3 regions of the Trichocoleus sp. DQ-A3 genome follow, and region 3 is predicted to be linked to each of the others. Evidence: predicted binding sites of a transcription regulator. Region 3 holds the regulator's gene; each other region holds the start of a gene.
What was found. Region 3 encodes NtcA, which controls nitrogen genes in cyanobacteria. Its sites were predicted from a motif close to TTTGTANNNNNNNNTACAAA; they were not measured.

Region 1 (5,235 bases), on a different contig from region 3:
TCAGTCATGGTGGTAGACATCCGCGACTTCACAGTTCTCACCCGGCAACTAGATGAAAAAATATTATCGGCGGTGATCGGTACTTGGTTCCGCCATGCAGGAAATATTATTCGAGAGTATGGCAGCTGGGTTGATAAATATATCGGCGATGCGGTCATGGCGATTTGGTTTCATGGACCCCAAGGAGTGACCGATGAGGATATGCTCAACATTTGTCAAGCAGTGAGCGCCCTCCATAAAATCACAATGGATTTGAGTAATAAATATCCCGTGCCCTTTCCGCTGCGAATTGGGGCAGGAATTAATACGGGTTTTGCAATGGTTGGGAACACGGGTAGTGGCGATCGCCCCGATTACACCGCGATTGGGGATACGGTGAATGCGGCATTTCGTCTGGAATCTGCCACCAAGCAACTGGGTCTGGATATTGCTGTGGGAGAAACCACTCACGAATATCTCATCTCTTTAGCAAAGCAAGAGACTGGTTTTAAGCAATATATCGTCAATCTAAAGGGCTATGAAGTGCCCACCGTGACCTATGCAGGCTCCTACGCTGACTTAGATAGTTTTTTGCAGGTCAATACGCTCAATAAAGACTAAACAGCAATAAACAATTAGCAATTTTGCACAATTAGCTGAACGTGGAAAACTTCCGCAAAGGCTTTCGCCACTTCTTGGCGCACCTGGTGCAAGTCAATTCCGGGTACGAACTGGGCAAGACTGCCAACCGACTTATCAGCAATACCGCAGGGGACAATGCGCTCAAATCCGGTGAGGTCGGGACAAACATTTAAGGCAAAGCCGTGCATAGTAATCCACTTGCTGACCTTAATGCCAATCGCTGCTACCTTACAGCCTTCCAGCCAAACGCCAGTCATTCCGGCAACGCGATCGCCCTTTAACCCGTAAACATCCAGTACCCGAATCAATACCTCTTCTAACTGCCGCAAGTACCAGTGCAAATCTTGCTGGTAATAGCGCAGATTCAGGATTGGGTAACCCACCAGCTGACCCGGACAGTGGTATGTTACCTCACCCCCCCGTTCCACTCGGAAAACCTCCCAGTCGGTTGCTGCGGGGTCAAACTTAAGAAATTCTAGACTGGCTCCCTGCCCAAGCGTGTAAACCGGCGGATGCTCTAGCAAAATCAGGGCATCCGCCAGACTAGGATCGTTGATGCGTTCGGAAACCAGCGATCGCTGCCAGTCCCAACCTGCCGAATAGGGCATCTGCCCCCGATTGTATAACCAGAGTTGGCGCAGTTGCTCCGAGGCTTTCCCAGCAGACCCTTCAGACTTACTTAAAATCATGGCAAAAATCAACAGTAATTTGACTTATATTTTTTGCATAATTAATCTTCTGGAATCAAGAAATGTCAAAAGATGCAAAGGATTCTGAAGAGAAGTCAAAGGCATAAGTTCTCTAGAATACAAAGTGCTATTGTTGAAGTTATAACCTCAAGTGTTGAGGGAGGATGTCTCTTCAAAATAACCCCAAAGATAGACTTGGAGATCGCAACCAAGCTGGGGAATGTACATTAGTTAAATAGCACCCTAGGAAACCTAAACAAGAACATCGGCAGTTGCTTATTTGCGATAGGGCTGCTGACAACCCCTCTAGCTGAGGGACTGCCAGCAAGAACATCCTAGCAACAGTGTGAAATCGGGAAAAATTTGCTACTGCTCAAAGTTTTGGCTCCGTTCAACGTTTGCTAACACCAAAAAACGGGAACGCGATCGCTACTGAGAAAGCCGCAATTCTGCTGAGCTTTCTAAATTATCACAACGGTACAGCATGGAGTATCCGGTATGAAGCTTGTTATCCACGGCAAAAACATTGAAATTACCGACGCGATTCGTGAGTACGTAAATCAAAAAATTGACAAGGCAGTCAGCCACTTTCAGAGTTTGACGAGCGAAGTAAACGTGCATCTTAGTGTGGCTCGCAATCCCCGGATAAATCCAAAACAAGCCGCTGAGGTGACTATCTTTGCGAACGGTACAGTAATCCGTGCTGAAGAGAGTAGCGAGAGTCTCTACGCGAGCATCGACCTAGTTGCCGATAAAATTGCCCGCAAACTCCGGAAATATAAAGAAAAGCGTCTGGATAAGAAGACTCAGACTCAAATGAAGACTGGCATTGTGGTAGAACAAGAGCCAGTGCCAGAGGATCTCATTGGTTCTCGCACCCCCGAACTCCCCTCAGAAGTGGTGCGTACCAAGTACTTCGCAATGCCGCCAATGACGATGGACGAAGCCTTGGAACAGTTGCAACTGGTGGATCATGACTTCTATATGTTCCGCAATGCCGAAAGCGGTGAGATTAACGTTATTTATGAGCGCAACCACGGTGGTTATGGAGTGATTTTGCCGCGTAATGGGAATGGACATACCCATCACAAAAATGGCAAAACTGACAACCACAGCAGTGGAACGCCAGAGAAGTCAAGCTCTGCAAAGGCATAACCAGAACTGAAGAGTATCTAGATTCTCGTTCCCAGACTCTTAGTGGACTCTAACTTGATAAGGGAGGGGCATTCCTTGTGGATTCCCCTACCTTCCTGATTTCATTTTTCTTGCAGATCGCACCCATCACTACTATCCTGGTGTTGATTCCAATTGAAATAGCGATCGCTTTCCCAGCCTCATTACGAAACTGAGCGATCGCACCTTGCATTGCTCGTAGTTCATCTTCTGAAATTCTTAAACAATTTGTCTACATAACACTTTGTTGAAACCCTAATTTCTAACGATCAACACAAACAAGAAATTAGATAAACTTAGCGCCGCAGTAGTTTTATCCCTGGGTTTTCTTCGGCAGCCACTTGCAGGTATCTTTCAACTAAGTGCTGCTATCGTTCCCTTCAAAATCAACCAGATGCAGTTGAAACTTCAAAACAACTTCTTTCTCAACTTTTAAAGGAGCTAGTTGGCAATAAGTAGGATCGTCGTTGCGATGAGTGGGTCAACATGACCAAACCTATATTAAGCCAGAGGATGAGAAGGATAAACAAGTATTAACCTGAGACAAGCGGGTTGTACAAAAAACAGGTTGGTAGAGAAAAAGGAAGGTAAAGTCATTATGCATGAGGTATCAGAGGAACACGCGAAGGCCGCAGAGGAACACGCGAAGGTCTCAGAGGGACATGGGAAGTTAATCGAGGAGGTAGGAAAGACTCTAAAGGAGCGTGGAAAGAGCGCCCAAGAGCATGGAAAGTTGATAGAAGAGTACGGAAAGGCCACACAGCAGCATGCGAAGGCATCGCAGCAGCACGCGAAGGCATCGCAGCAGCATGATGGAAACTCAACAGAGGAATTCGTGAAAGCTGCACAGGAACACTCCAAGGCAACAGAAAAACATACCAAAGCAGTCAAGGAGTTCCTCCAGGTAGCACAGGAGTTCGTCCAGGTAGCACAGGAGCAGGTAGAGACATCCAAGAAATTGTTGGACAAACGATAACTTGATTTGGATATCTATATGCCTTACGAGCGCGATCGCATCAGCTGTTTCAACTCTCGCCAAACTGGCGAGAGTTGTCCAAAATCCGATTGTTTATTCGTGAAGATTCCGTAGCTAGGGCTGAATAATAAAGCTAAAACAAATAATCCTGATGCAACTAATACAATCGCTGGGCCGGAGGGCAAATTTTGGTAATAACTGAGGTACATCCCGCTGATGCTGGAAATAATGCCAATCCCCGCCCCAACTATCATCACATTGTGCAGCCGCTTCACTAATAGATAGGCGGTTGCTCCTGGTGTAATTAACAGCGATAGCACTAGGATGACACCCACAGCTTTCATGCTGGCAACAATGGTTAAGGCAATCAGCAGCATTAAGCCAAAATTGAGCAAGTTAGTAGGCAATCCCGCTGCCTGCGCTCCCAATGGATCGAAGGTATAAAATAATAATTCTTTGTACAGTAGCACGACCACCAATAGGACAATTGCGGCAATGATCGCAGTGTCGCGGACTTCTTCAACGGTAACACCCAAGATATTGCCAAATAAGAAGTGATTGAGGTCAATTTTGTTATCTTTTTGGATCGTGGTAATTAAGGTAACGCCGAGGGCAAAAAAGGCAGAGAAAACAATACCCATTGCGGCATCTTCTTTAATTGGCGATCGCGTTCTGATCCAAGCGATCGCCATCGTACTCAAAACCCCGGCAATAAATGCCCCGACAAAGATATTGGCACCTACCATAAACGCGATCGCTAACCCTGGCAAAACCGAGTGGCTGATGGCATCTCCCAACAATGCCAGCCGTTGCACCATCAGATAGCTACCGACAACAGCGCACAGCAAGCCGACGAGAATGGCAATAATCAGCGATCGCTGCATGAAGCCGTACTGCAACGGCTCAATCAACGCTTCTAACATAAAAATTTAGAGGATTCTAACCGCTCCAGGCGCAAAGTACACAAAGTTTAAGAGGGAGTCAGAAGTGATTTCTTTAATTTAAAACTCACTCCGGGCGGATTGATGAAATATATTTCTGGGCGGATAGATAATGAGATAAAGACCGCCTCTACGCAGCTGCTTCTGTAAAGAACATCACCTGCCCGCCATAGGCACGATACAGGTTTTCCTGACTCAGCACCTCGTGGCGCGAACCGGAGGCAATTAACTCAGTATTCAATAAAATTAAGTCATCAAAATGGGTGATAGATGCCCCTAAGTCGTGATTGACAACGAGAACCGTTTTTCCAGCGTCGGCAAGGTCGCGGAAAATGTCAAAAATAATTGCTTGGGTTTTCTGATCGATCCCGGCAAACGGTTCATCAAAGCAGAAAACCTCTGCTTCTTGGGCTAAAGCCCGCGCTAAAAATACCCGCTGCTGCTGTCCTCCGGAGAGTTGTCCAATCGGGCGATCGCGGTAATCGCTCATTCCCACCCGATCCAAAGCATCTGCTGCCACCCGTCGGCTTACCGTAGAGAAGCGACGGAACCAGCCAGTTTTCTTGACACGCCCCATCATTACCGCATCCCAAACAGTCGCCGGATAAGTCCAGTCAATTTGCGATCGCTGCGGCACATAGGCCACTCTTTCCCGTTGCTCCATCAAAGGTCTATCGCCATACAGCACCGTGCCACCCGTCACGGGAATCAATCCCAACATCGCCTTCATCAAGGTACTTTTTCCCGCACCATTGGGGCCAATAATCCCTGTCAAACGTCCCGGTGCCACTACACAACTGACATTCCGTAGCGCCTCTACCGTGCGGTACTGCAC
Region 2 (5,235 bases), on a different contig from region 3:
GTTTCGAGGGAACGATTGAAGAAATTTCCCTGCGCGCCACCCAAATTATCACCTATCAGGGAGAGCGCATCGTCGTGCCAAATGCAATTGTCTTTACCAGTCCGGTGCAAGTGCTGACGGCGATGCCCCACCGCCGGACTGATTTAGAAATTGGCGTTGATTACAATACCCCTTTACCCTACGCCGTCGAAACTCTGCTCGAAGCCGTGTTAAAAGTCGAGGGCGTTTTATCGAAGCCAGCACCGGAAGTAGATGGATTGGGCTTTGGTGATAGCTCGATGAACTTGGTCGTCCGCTATTGGACATCGCCGCACAAGGTAGATGTGCGCCGCACTAGAACCAAGGTGATGATCGCGATCAAACAAGCTTGCGATCGCGCTGACATTAACATTCCTTACCCCATCCGCACGCTTTACAACTACAATCAGCAGCAGTTTAACGATGCTTCCCCAGTTGCAGATGGTGCCCAAAAAAGCTGAAAGTTTTGAGTTTTGAATTGAAGAAAAACTCAAAACTCAAAACGAATTCATCCCCTAATTTTGTTAAACCACCGCAGCCACTTTCAGCTCAAAAATCCTCTCGATCGTATCCTCTACCACCTTATCAGGAGTTGAAGCTCCAGAAGTAACTCCTACCACAATGGGACCAGCGGGGAGCCAATTTTCCTGAACTTCCAAATCGCCACCCAGCGGCTTATGCTCCACACGATTGCCAGGGCCAATTCGCTCGGCGCTATCGATGTGATAGGAAGGAATTTTCCGCTCAATGGCAATTTCTTGTAAGTGCGTCGTATTGGAAGAATTGAACCCCCCAATCACCACCATGAGATCTAGTTTTTCATCTACTAGCTGAAACATGGCATCTTGCCGCTCTTGAGTGGCGTCGCAGATGGTGTTGAAGCTTTGGAAATGCTCGTTCAACTCGCTTGGCCCATACTTTCTCATCATCGTGCGCTCAAATAGCTTGCCGATTAGCTCGGTTTCGCTCTTGAGCATGGTGGTTTGATTGGCAATGCCAATCCGCTCTAAATCGGTGTCGGGATCGAATCCCTCTGAGCAAGCGCGGCTGAATTTTGTCATAAATTCGTCGCGACTCCCGCCATTGAGAATGTAGTTAGAGACATACTCCGCTTGTGCCAGATTCAGCACGATCAAATACTTGTCAGCAAAAGAACTGGTGGCGACGGTTTCTTCGTGATTGTATTTGCCGTGAATGATCGAGGTGTAAGCTTTTTTCTTGTGCTTTTCGACCGTATTCCAAACTTTAGAAACCCAAGGACAAGTCGTATCCACAATCTTGCAACCCTTGTCGTTGAGCAGCTGCATTTCCTGAACGCTGGCACCAAATGCCGGTAAAATCACCACGTCACCCGCATCGACAACGGAGAAGTCTTTTTCGCCTTTCTCTACAGAGATAAACCCTACTTTCATGTCGCGCAAGCGCTGATTCACAGAAGGGTTGTGAATAATTTCATTAGTAATCCAAATCTGCTCGGTCGGGAAGTGCTGGCGGGTTTCATAAGCCATTGCGACGGCGCGTTCCACACCCCAGCAAAAACCAAACGATTCGGCTAACCGGATGGTGACATCACCGCGTTTCAGGGTGTAGTTGTTTTCCCGAATTTCCTGAATGAGATGGCTCTGATACTCGGATTTGAGGACACCAGCGACTTCCTCTTGATGACCAAAGCCCTTGCGATGGTAGTTCTCAGAACTGTTTAATGACCGTTTGAAGGCTTTTGTATCCATGCAGCCGTTTCCTCTCTCATTCTGGTGGTTCTCCTCGTCGATCATAAAATGCCTGGACGCTCAGCTGGCGTTACCCAGCAAAGTCAAAGCCAGGAATTTTTAATTGGCTTTGCTGGGTTCTGTTTCCACCTGCATGAAGAATTGAAGGGCATAGCGCCAAATAACATAGCCTTGGGGACTTAGGTGCAAGCCATCCGTCGTCAGTTCGGGCTGTATATTGCCGTTACTATCGGCAAACAGGGGATAGAGATCGAGATAGCTGACAGATTCCGAACGAGCGATCGCGCCCAGTTGTCGGTTTAGTTCGCGGATGCGACTGCTAGGGATAGCAATCAGGCGATCGCGTCCCACCCAGGTTGACTTTTTACCGCCGTGGGGCAAAATCGACTGCACAACAATCTGTGCTTGGGGATGAACCCGTCGCAGATAGCGGATAATCTGTCGCTGGTTCGCCAGAATTCTCCGATCGCCCACCCCTCGGATCAGGTCGTTAATGCCAATCATCACCAAGATCGTTTCCGGCTGAGTTTCGTCCAACACATCCAATCGGTTGAGCAAACCCCCTGAAGTATCTCCAGAAATTCCTTGATTGAGCCAAGTGCGCTCTGTGGGCAATAGCTCCGAAGGAAACCACAGACTGAGCGAATCCCCAGCCAGTACGGTTAAATGTTTGGGATTTTTGGTTGCGGCTACCTCCGCTTCTTGCCTGAGCAGCGTCACCCACTGAGCGTAATTCAGCTGGTGGCGCGGCCCTAACGCGGGTGTGGAAGGTAGTGTTTTCGTCAGCAGGCTGGTAGAGACGTCTTCTGGGATCGGCTCTACAGAGGTAGCATCGCTAGCTTGTAACCTAGCTGATAGCCACCGATCCCGATTCAGCAACAAAATTACTGTTAGCATCAGCAACCCGTTAGTAGCTAGGGACAAGAGCGCCCAAGCCGGAAGAAAGGTTTTCGAGCGAGTGGACACACTAAATCAGATTCAGCACAGGTTGAATTTAATCTTAAATTGCTAGCATCCACAAATCGAGCGATCGCCTAGCTGCCAATGGAAATTGCCAATTATTCGCCTTTGAAGCTCAGTCCAGTGGCAAAATCCTCTCCATAACCTTCTTCACCATGCTCGTTGATGTCTAAACCTTGGTCTTCAGCGTTAGGTTTGACTCGCAAATCCATCGCCAAACTTAAAAGTTTGAGGATAGCAAAAGTGCCCACCCCGGCAAACACATAAGTTGCTAAGACACCGACAATCTGTTCCCATAATTGGACGGGATTGCCGAAAAATAAACCGTTGTCTCCTGCTGAGTTAACGGTTGTCGTCGCAACCAGACCCGTCAGAAGCGCCCCTATCGTCCCGCCAACGCCGTGGATAGGAAAGGTATCCAAAGAATCGTCAAACTGCAACTTGGCTCGGAGACTGACGGCAAAGAAACAGCAAACAGAGGTAACGGAACCGATGAAGATGGCTCCGAGCGGATTCACGTATCCGGCTGCCGGGGTCACGCCAACCAGTCCGCCGAGGAAACCGCTGGCAATGCCAATTGCTGTCGGTTTGCCTCTGAGTAGCCATTCCAGGATGACCCAAGTGAGACCGCCGGCTGCCGCAGCGACCATTGTGGCGACGAAAGCTACCGCTGCTAGGGAACCTGCTGTTAAAGCACTCCCGGCATTAAAGCCAAACCAGCCAAACCAGAGCATACCGATTCCGAGTAGCACGTAAGGCACGTTATGGGGTGCGTGTGGTGTCACCATGAAGCTTTTTCGCGGCCCAATCACCCAAGCGGCGACGACAGCAGAGACGCCAGAGCTGATGTGTACGACGGTTCCTCCAGCAAAATCTAAGGCTCCAAATGTACCGATCCAGCCTTTGCCCCAAACCCAGTGAGCTAAAGGAGAGTAGATAAAGGTAGACCAAAGCAGGATGAACCAGAAGTATGCCTTGAAACTCATCCGCTCCACGATAGCCCCAGAAATTAGGGCTGGAGTGATGATGGCAAACATCATCTGGTAAACCATGAACACTTGATGGGGAATCGTGCCAGCGTAACCGACCGGATCGGGTTGGTCGAAGGCGACGTTATTCAAAAATAGCCAGTTCAGGCTGCCAATGAAGGGATTGGCACTGAAAGGAGGATCGGCTCCAGGGGTCAAGGAAGTGGGTGCAAAGGCGAGGCTATAGCCCCACAGAGTCCAGGTAACGCCGACAACTCCCATGAGGATGAAGCTCATCATAATGGTGTTGAGGACGTTGCGCGATCGCACTAATCCGCCATAGAAAAAAGCTAACCCAGGCGTCATCAGCAGCACTAGGGCTGATGAAATTAGCATAAATGCGGTATCGCCTGTGTCGATTTTCGGAGCCTCAGCAACCGCTGGCGACGCTTCCTGACGCGAAGCATCGGCTGGTTCCCCAGGAACCGTTGCGGGAGCGGACAATTCCGGGGAAGGACTCACCGAAGGCGATGCGTCTTGGGCAAGCGCATTTCCTACCATTGGGCCACCCAGAAGACACAGCGCCAGTATCCAAGTAATGAGAACTTTCTTGATCACTGATTTGGTTCCATCAACGCGATCGCTTTGTTAAGCAAATGAATCTGATTGCACCAATTTCAATCAGGTCAATTCTGTATCAAAGTATACAAATTAGCGGAGTTGCCTATAAATATTTCACCCACAGATAGACGACAAAAATGAAATCCGCCCTACTCGCAACTCTATAGAGTTGGGAATAGGGCGGACTCTATGGGGAAAGGAGAAAACTCAAAAGAACAAAATGCTTTCTTTTGGTTTATCTGTCGTTACTTGACATATTCACCGGGCGGAGTCGGCATTCCACCATGCTTACCAGTATCAGAAAACCCAGCAGAGCTTCCTTCCTTAAGGAATCCACTGTAAGCTTCCATGCCATGTTCTCCGATATCCAAACCTTCAAACTCCTCTTCTGGAGTGACTCGGATACCGAGGGTCGCTTTCAACGCCAGCCAGAAGATTGTACTGAGTAGAACGGTTATGCCTCCCACTGTGACAATACCAATCAGTTGAGTGATCAACTGTCCGAGACCACCACCGAGCAATAACCCCTTGGTTGGGCCAAGACCCTCACCGTACCAGGAATAGACACCAGGACCAGCAGCAAATAAACCCACTGCCAGAGTCCCCCAGATACCACAAACCAGGTGAACTGAGGTCGCGCCCACCGGGTCATCAATTTTGATTTTGTCAAAGAGAGTGACAGCGAAAACAACTAATACTCCGCCAACCAAACCGATGATCAAAGAACTGCCAATGCTGATAAAAGCACAGGAAGCTGTCACCGAAACTAAGCCAGCCAAAATGCCGTTGATAATCATCGACAGATCCGGCTTACCCAGGTACAACCAAGCTGTAATGGTAGCGGCAATTCCACCCGCAGCACCCCCCATGTTGGTTGTCAGGGCAATGTGAGTAATGGCGTTTGGATCGGCAGCCATTGTGGAGCCAGGGTTGAAACC
Region 3 (5,235 bases):
CTGCCGAAATTGCATTCACGCGAATATTCTGTGGACCTAATTCAGATGCCAGGTAACGGACACTCATTTCCAATCCAGACTTGGCAATTCCCATTACGTTGTAGTTGGGGATCACCTTAACGCCGCCTAGATAAGTCAGCGTGACAATACTGCCGCCTTCTGTCATCAGTGGTTTTGCTGACCCGGCAAGTTGCACCAGAGAATAGGTACTAATTTCTAGAGCTTGGGTGAAGCCAGCGCGGGTAGTGTTGCTAAAATCACCTGATAAATCTTCCTTGTTCGCAAAGGCAAGACAATGGATCAGGATGTCTAGCTTACCCCACTTATCGCGGATGGCGTCAAATGTAGACTGAATTTGGGTCTCATTCTGGACATCGCAGGGTAAAAACAAGCTGGGGTTGAGGGGTTCTACCAACTCTGCCACTTTTTTTTCAAAGCGACCCCGGTCGTCTGGCAGGTAAGTCACTCCTAGATTCGCACCCGCTTGGTGCAGTTGCTGAGCAATCCCCCAGGCGATCGATCGATTGTTGGCAATGCCGGTGACAAGGGCGTTTTTTCCGGTTAAATCTAGCATAAATGTCGATTTTGAAGGCAATATTAGAGGATATCCGATTTAGGGGAGTATTCAAGATCGCGATCGCCCGGAGCAAGGCTGTCTAGTACGGGTAAGGAGCGTGCCTCCTTACTCACCATGCATCCCACCCGATAGCGCAGATACTGTCAAGATATCAACATTTTCCGTCATAATCTTACTTGCCTTGAGCAGGGAGAGAACTAAAGAAGGTAGCCGGGGAAACTACTTTAAAATTTTGTATCAAATAGCACAAAAACCGCTTGGAAGTCAGTTTATCTGTGTCTAATGTCAGAAAACTCTCATAGTTGTTTTGCTATGGTTAAAGTTCCTCCGACAGAAAGTTGCAGAAGTCTGTAGGGCAGCATTTAGGAAAAAGGAAGTGGCAGTGACGCAAGATAGACCGCTAGCAGCTGTGTTCCGTCAACTGGGAGGTGGGGCGTTTCCACCCGTGGTGGAAACTTTTGAGCGGGGCAAGACGATCTTTTTCCCAGGAGACCCGGCTGAACGGGTATACTTTTTGCTCAAAGGTGCAGTAAAGCTGTCTCGCGTGTATGAAGCTGGGGAAGAAATTACCGTGGCGCTGCTGCGAGAAAACAGCGTTTTTGGAGTACTGTCCTTAATTACAGGGCATCGTTCGGATCGGTTTTATCACGCTGTAGCATTTACGCCAGTGGAGCTGCTTTCGGCACCGATCGATCAGGTAGAGCAATCGCTCAAGGATAATCCGGAGCTATCGATGTTGATGCTGCGAGGGCTTTCTTCGCGCATTTTGCAAACAGAAATGATGATTGAGACATTAGCTCACCGAGATATGGGATCGCGCTTGGTGAGTTTTCTGTTGATTCTGTGCCGTGATTTTGGCGTTCCTACCGCCAATGGAATTACGATCGATCTGAAGCTTTCTCATCAAGCGATCGCAGAAGCAATCGGCTCCACCAGGGTAACTGTCACCCGCTTACTGGGAGATTTGCGGGAGGAAAAAATGATTTCTATCCACAAGAAAAAAATTACGGTACACAACCCAGTTACACTGAGTCAGCAGTTTACTTGAAAACAGCTAGAGGCTCTCGTCAGGTTGTAGGTTAGGTTGTTGGTTAAAACGGCATGGTAGCGCGAGCAGGTTATCCAGTTTTAACATTTAGTCGGGAGTTGAGTTAAAAGGTGTCAGGTTTTAAGCGGATAGTTTTCAACCTTCCAACCTTTAACCTTTCCGATTTCACCTTCGATCTTTAATTCCTGTTAACCCTTTCTCTAGCCTGCGATGCGATAGGCTGTAACTGGAATGACTGTAGCAGACAATGACCGACAGTGCGCTCTTCCTGATTTTGTCTATTTTAGTGTTGGGAAGCGTCATCGCAACGGTAGGCGATCGCATTGGCACGCGCGTGGGAAAAGCACGCCTGTCGTTGTTCAATCTGCGTCCCCGCAAAACAGCTGTTTTAGTAACGATTCTGACAGGGCTAACGATTTCTGCCTCAACACTAACAATCATCTTCGCGACCAGCGAACAATTGCGGATTGGAGTTTTTAGACTCCAAGAAGTGCAGAAAAAACTCAAGACAGCAAGTAAGGATATTGCTAAAGCGAACGAGCAGAAACGGAAAACCGAAAGCGAACTTGCTAAAACCGCCGCCCAAAAAGAGCAAGTAGAGAAGGAACTCGCTCAAGCTCGCACCCAGCAATCTGTCGCTCAGCAGCGCTTAGATGCGATTAATCGATCTTTGGCAGCTGCGCTGGCTAAACAAGGCCAGACGGAGGCGCAACTAAATCAGACTCAAAGCGAACTGACCCGGGTTGCCAGCAGCTTTCAGCAAACCCAAAAACAGCTTACATCTGTCTCAGGGCAAGCCAAGACGCTACGTTCGGAAATCCAACAACTTCAAGCAGAACGCCAAGAATTGCTCCAGCAGCGAAATCAAGTCAGAGCTGAAATTACTGAATTCAAAGCGAAAGTGACTCAGCGCGACCAAAAAATTGCCCAGCAAGACCGAGCAATTAGCCAACGCGATGAGCAAATTCTCAAGCGGGATCAAGCCCTTGTGGAACTTGATGAGAAACTTGCTGCCTTTCGGAAGAGCCTGAGCGATCGCGATGAGCAAATTGCCCAGCGAGACAAAGCCTTATCTCTACTTGATAACAAAATTTCTCAACGAGATGAGGTGATTGCCCAGCGAGAAAATCGCCTTAAAGAACTCGAAAAACAACAAGCTTCCCTAGAGCAGGAAGTGGCAACCTTAGAACAGTATTACCAGTCTTATCAAACTTTGCGTCAGGGTAGTCTGGCTCTGCTGCGCGGTCAGGTTCTGGCGGCTGGCGTTTTTCGTATTGTCGAGCCAGCTGCAGCCCGACAGGTCATTGAGCAGCTATTACGGGAAGCGAATCGGACAGCGATTAAAGCGACCCAACCCGGTCTCAACAAGGTGGCGAACGAACGGGTCGTGCAAATTACAGAGGCACAGGTCGAGCAACTGATCAACCAGATTCAGGATGGTCGAAACTATGTAGTCCGAGTTTTTTCGGCTGGTAACTATGTCCAGGGAGAAAAGCAGGTACAAGTCTTTGCAGACGCCGCACCCAATCAAGTTGTATTCCGCACTGGTGAAGTCGTAGCAACGACATCTGCCGATCCTTCAAACATGACCGACCAACAAATTCGGCAGCGGATTGACCTGCTGCTTGGAGCATCCCAGTTCCGAGCTACTCGCGCGGGGATTTTGGGCGATACAGTTCAGGTTGGCGACAATCGAATTGTTAGCTTGATTCGGTTTATCGAGCAGTTGAAAAAGCACAATAAGCCGATTTCTCTGAAAGCAGTCGTGGCTGAGGACGCCTATATTGCCGGACCCATGAAATTAAATTTGGAGGCGGTTGAAGACGGAGAAGTTGTGGTCAGGATGTAATTTATTAGTCATTAGTGATGAGATGATGACTAATGGCAATTAACCATTTGTAAATTAGCGATTAGCCAATTCAGATGATTTTAGGGTTCGATCCAGGGCGCGATAAGTGTGGTTTAGCCGTAGTGGGGAAAGACAATTCTCTGCATTACCACCAGGTTGTACCAGCAGAAGCAGCGATCGCAACGATCCTTGACTTATGTGAAAAATTTCCGATTGATACTCTAGTGATGGGCGATCAAACCACTTCCAAAAGTTGGAAAAAGAAACTTCAGCAAGAGTTCCCAACGTCGGTGCCGATTGTCCTGGTAGATGAGCGCTACAGTACCTTGGAAGCACGCGATCGCTATTGGCAAATGTACCCTCCCCAAGGTTTAGGACGCCTGATTCCCCAAGGTATGCGGAGTCTACCCCGACCAATCGATGACATTGTTGCCATCCTCCTCATCGAAAGATACATGAAGCAACGAGAGACGAGGAACTAGGAAACTCTGTCATTCTTAACTTTCTTAATTTAAACTGAACTCAAAACTCAAAACTTTTAAAGTTCCGCCCGGATCGTAAACGCATAGTCCCCTCCAGGCTCTAGCTGGTAATCTTTCTGTTCTAAAAATCGACCCAGAGGTTCCTGAATTAAAGCGCGTCCCAAAGAGGGTGTCACCGACAATTGACCCTGTCGGAAACACCACTGGAACTGCCATTCATATTCCGCCGCCGTGACTTCCCCTGCCAGAAAGCCCCGTTGCCAGGAAAGATGGGTAATTCGGACGTGGGCAGTAGTTTGAGGTAAACGCTTAGAACTCACAATCGCTGTGCCGATCAAATACCTTCATTCAGCAACAATACTAAACTTATTGCGATCGCCTTCGAGATAACATCATTCTCACAGCTGATACTGAGCTGGCACGAACCGAGTAAAAATATCCCTCTGGATATGGAAAGTGCCAGACTAGATCGGTATTGACTAGGATGAAAGAAGAGTAACATCTGAGCAAAAAAGGTGCAATTTTGAGTCGTTTATCGTCTGACCGAACCCCAAATGCCAGCCAGTTCCCTTCACAAACCCCGGACGCGACAGATTTGGATCGGGAACTAGATAACGCCATTTTGAGCTTTGATGACATCCAAGCAGAACTGAATTACAAAAAGGCGCAAAATGCTCTGCGAGACTTGGTAGATAACCTGGATCTCACTCCTCAAGAGCGGACGGGACTGGAATCCGAGATTAATGATTTGGCAACGATGCTGGAGAAGTTAGATCGATCGGTCGTCCAGATTGCCGCCTTTGGGATGGTGGGACGGGGTAAATCTTCAGTACTGAACGCCTTATTAGGTCAGAACGTGTTTGAAACGGGACCGCTTCATGGCGTCACCCGCACCCATCAAGGTGCCAGCTGGCAACTGACTCAGGAGAATGAGGCGGGAAGCGTCAGCGATATCCTACGAGTCACGCTGCCGAGTGCGGGCAATTCCCAAATCGAGCTAATTGACACCCCTGGAATTGACGAAGTAGACGGAGAAACCCGCGAAACCTTAGCCAGACAAGTTGCCAGACAAGCAGACTTGCTGCTGTTTGTCATTTCGGGCGACATGAACAAGGTGGAATACGAGGCGCTCTCGCAATTGCGGGAAGTCGGTAAACCGATGTTGCTGGTATTTAACAAAATTGACCAGTATCCGGATGCCGACCGGATGGCGATTTATCGCAAAATTCGGGATGAACGGGTGCGGGAATTGCTCTCACCGGATGAAATTGTAATGGTT

Region 1: a site for NtcA is predicted at 1,415-1,434, ahead of lipB (lipoyl(octanoyl) transferase LipB). Genes of this name have one in related genera too.
Region 2: a site for NtcA is predicted at 4,368-4,387, ahead of NDI44_RS20235 (ammonium transporter). Genes of this name have one in related genera too.

What each region holds. Positions count from the first base shown of each region.
Region 1 is NZ_JAMPKC010000009.1:121,971-127,205, forward strand. Features, by position in the region: gene NDI44_RS15630 (FHA domain-containing protein) at 1-600, shown strand, start outside; gene lipB (lipoyl(octanoyl) transferase LipB) at 615-1,310, opposite strand; gene raiA (ribosome-associated translation inhibitor RaiA) at 1,809-2,465, shown strand; gene NDI44_RS15645 (hypothetical protein) at 3,052-3,459, shown strand; gene NDI44_RS15650 (metal ABC transporter permease) at 3,483-4,382, opposite strand; gene NDI44_RS15655 (metal ABC transporter ATP-binding protein) at 4,531-5,235, opposite strand, start outside.
Region 2 is NZ_JAMPKC010000016.1:40,621-45,855, reverse strand. Features, by position in the region: gene NDI44_RS20250 (mechanosensitive ion channel family protein) at 1-479, shown strand, start outside; gene NDI44_RS20245 (4-hydroxy-3-methylbut-2-enyl diphosphate reductase) at 543-1,748, opposite strand; gene NDI44_RS20240 (SGNH/GDSL hydrolase family protein) at 1,848-2,714, opposite strand; gene NDI44_RS20235 (ammonium transporter) at 2,807-4,294, opposite strand; gene amt (ammonium transporter) at 4,543-5,235, opposite strand, start outside.
Region 3 is NZ_JAMPKC010000001.1:7,928-13,162, forward strand. Features, by position in the region: gene fabI (enoyl-ACP reductase FabI) at 1-574, opposite strand, end outside; gene ntcA (global nitrogen regulator NtcA) at 954-1,625, shown strand; gene NDI44_RS00060 (DUF3084 domain-containing protein) at 1,873-3,474, shown strand; gene NDI44_RS00065 (pre-16S rRNA-processing nuclease YqgF) at 3,549-3,956, shown strand; gene NDI44_RS00070 (DUF3146 family protein) at 4,013-4,276, opposite strand; gene NDI44_RS00075 (GTP-binding protein) at 4,552-5,235, shown strand, end outside.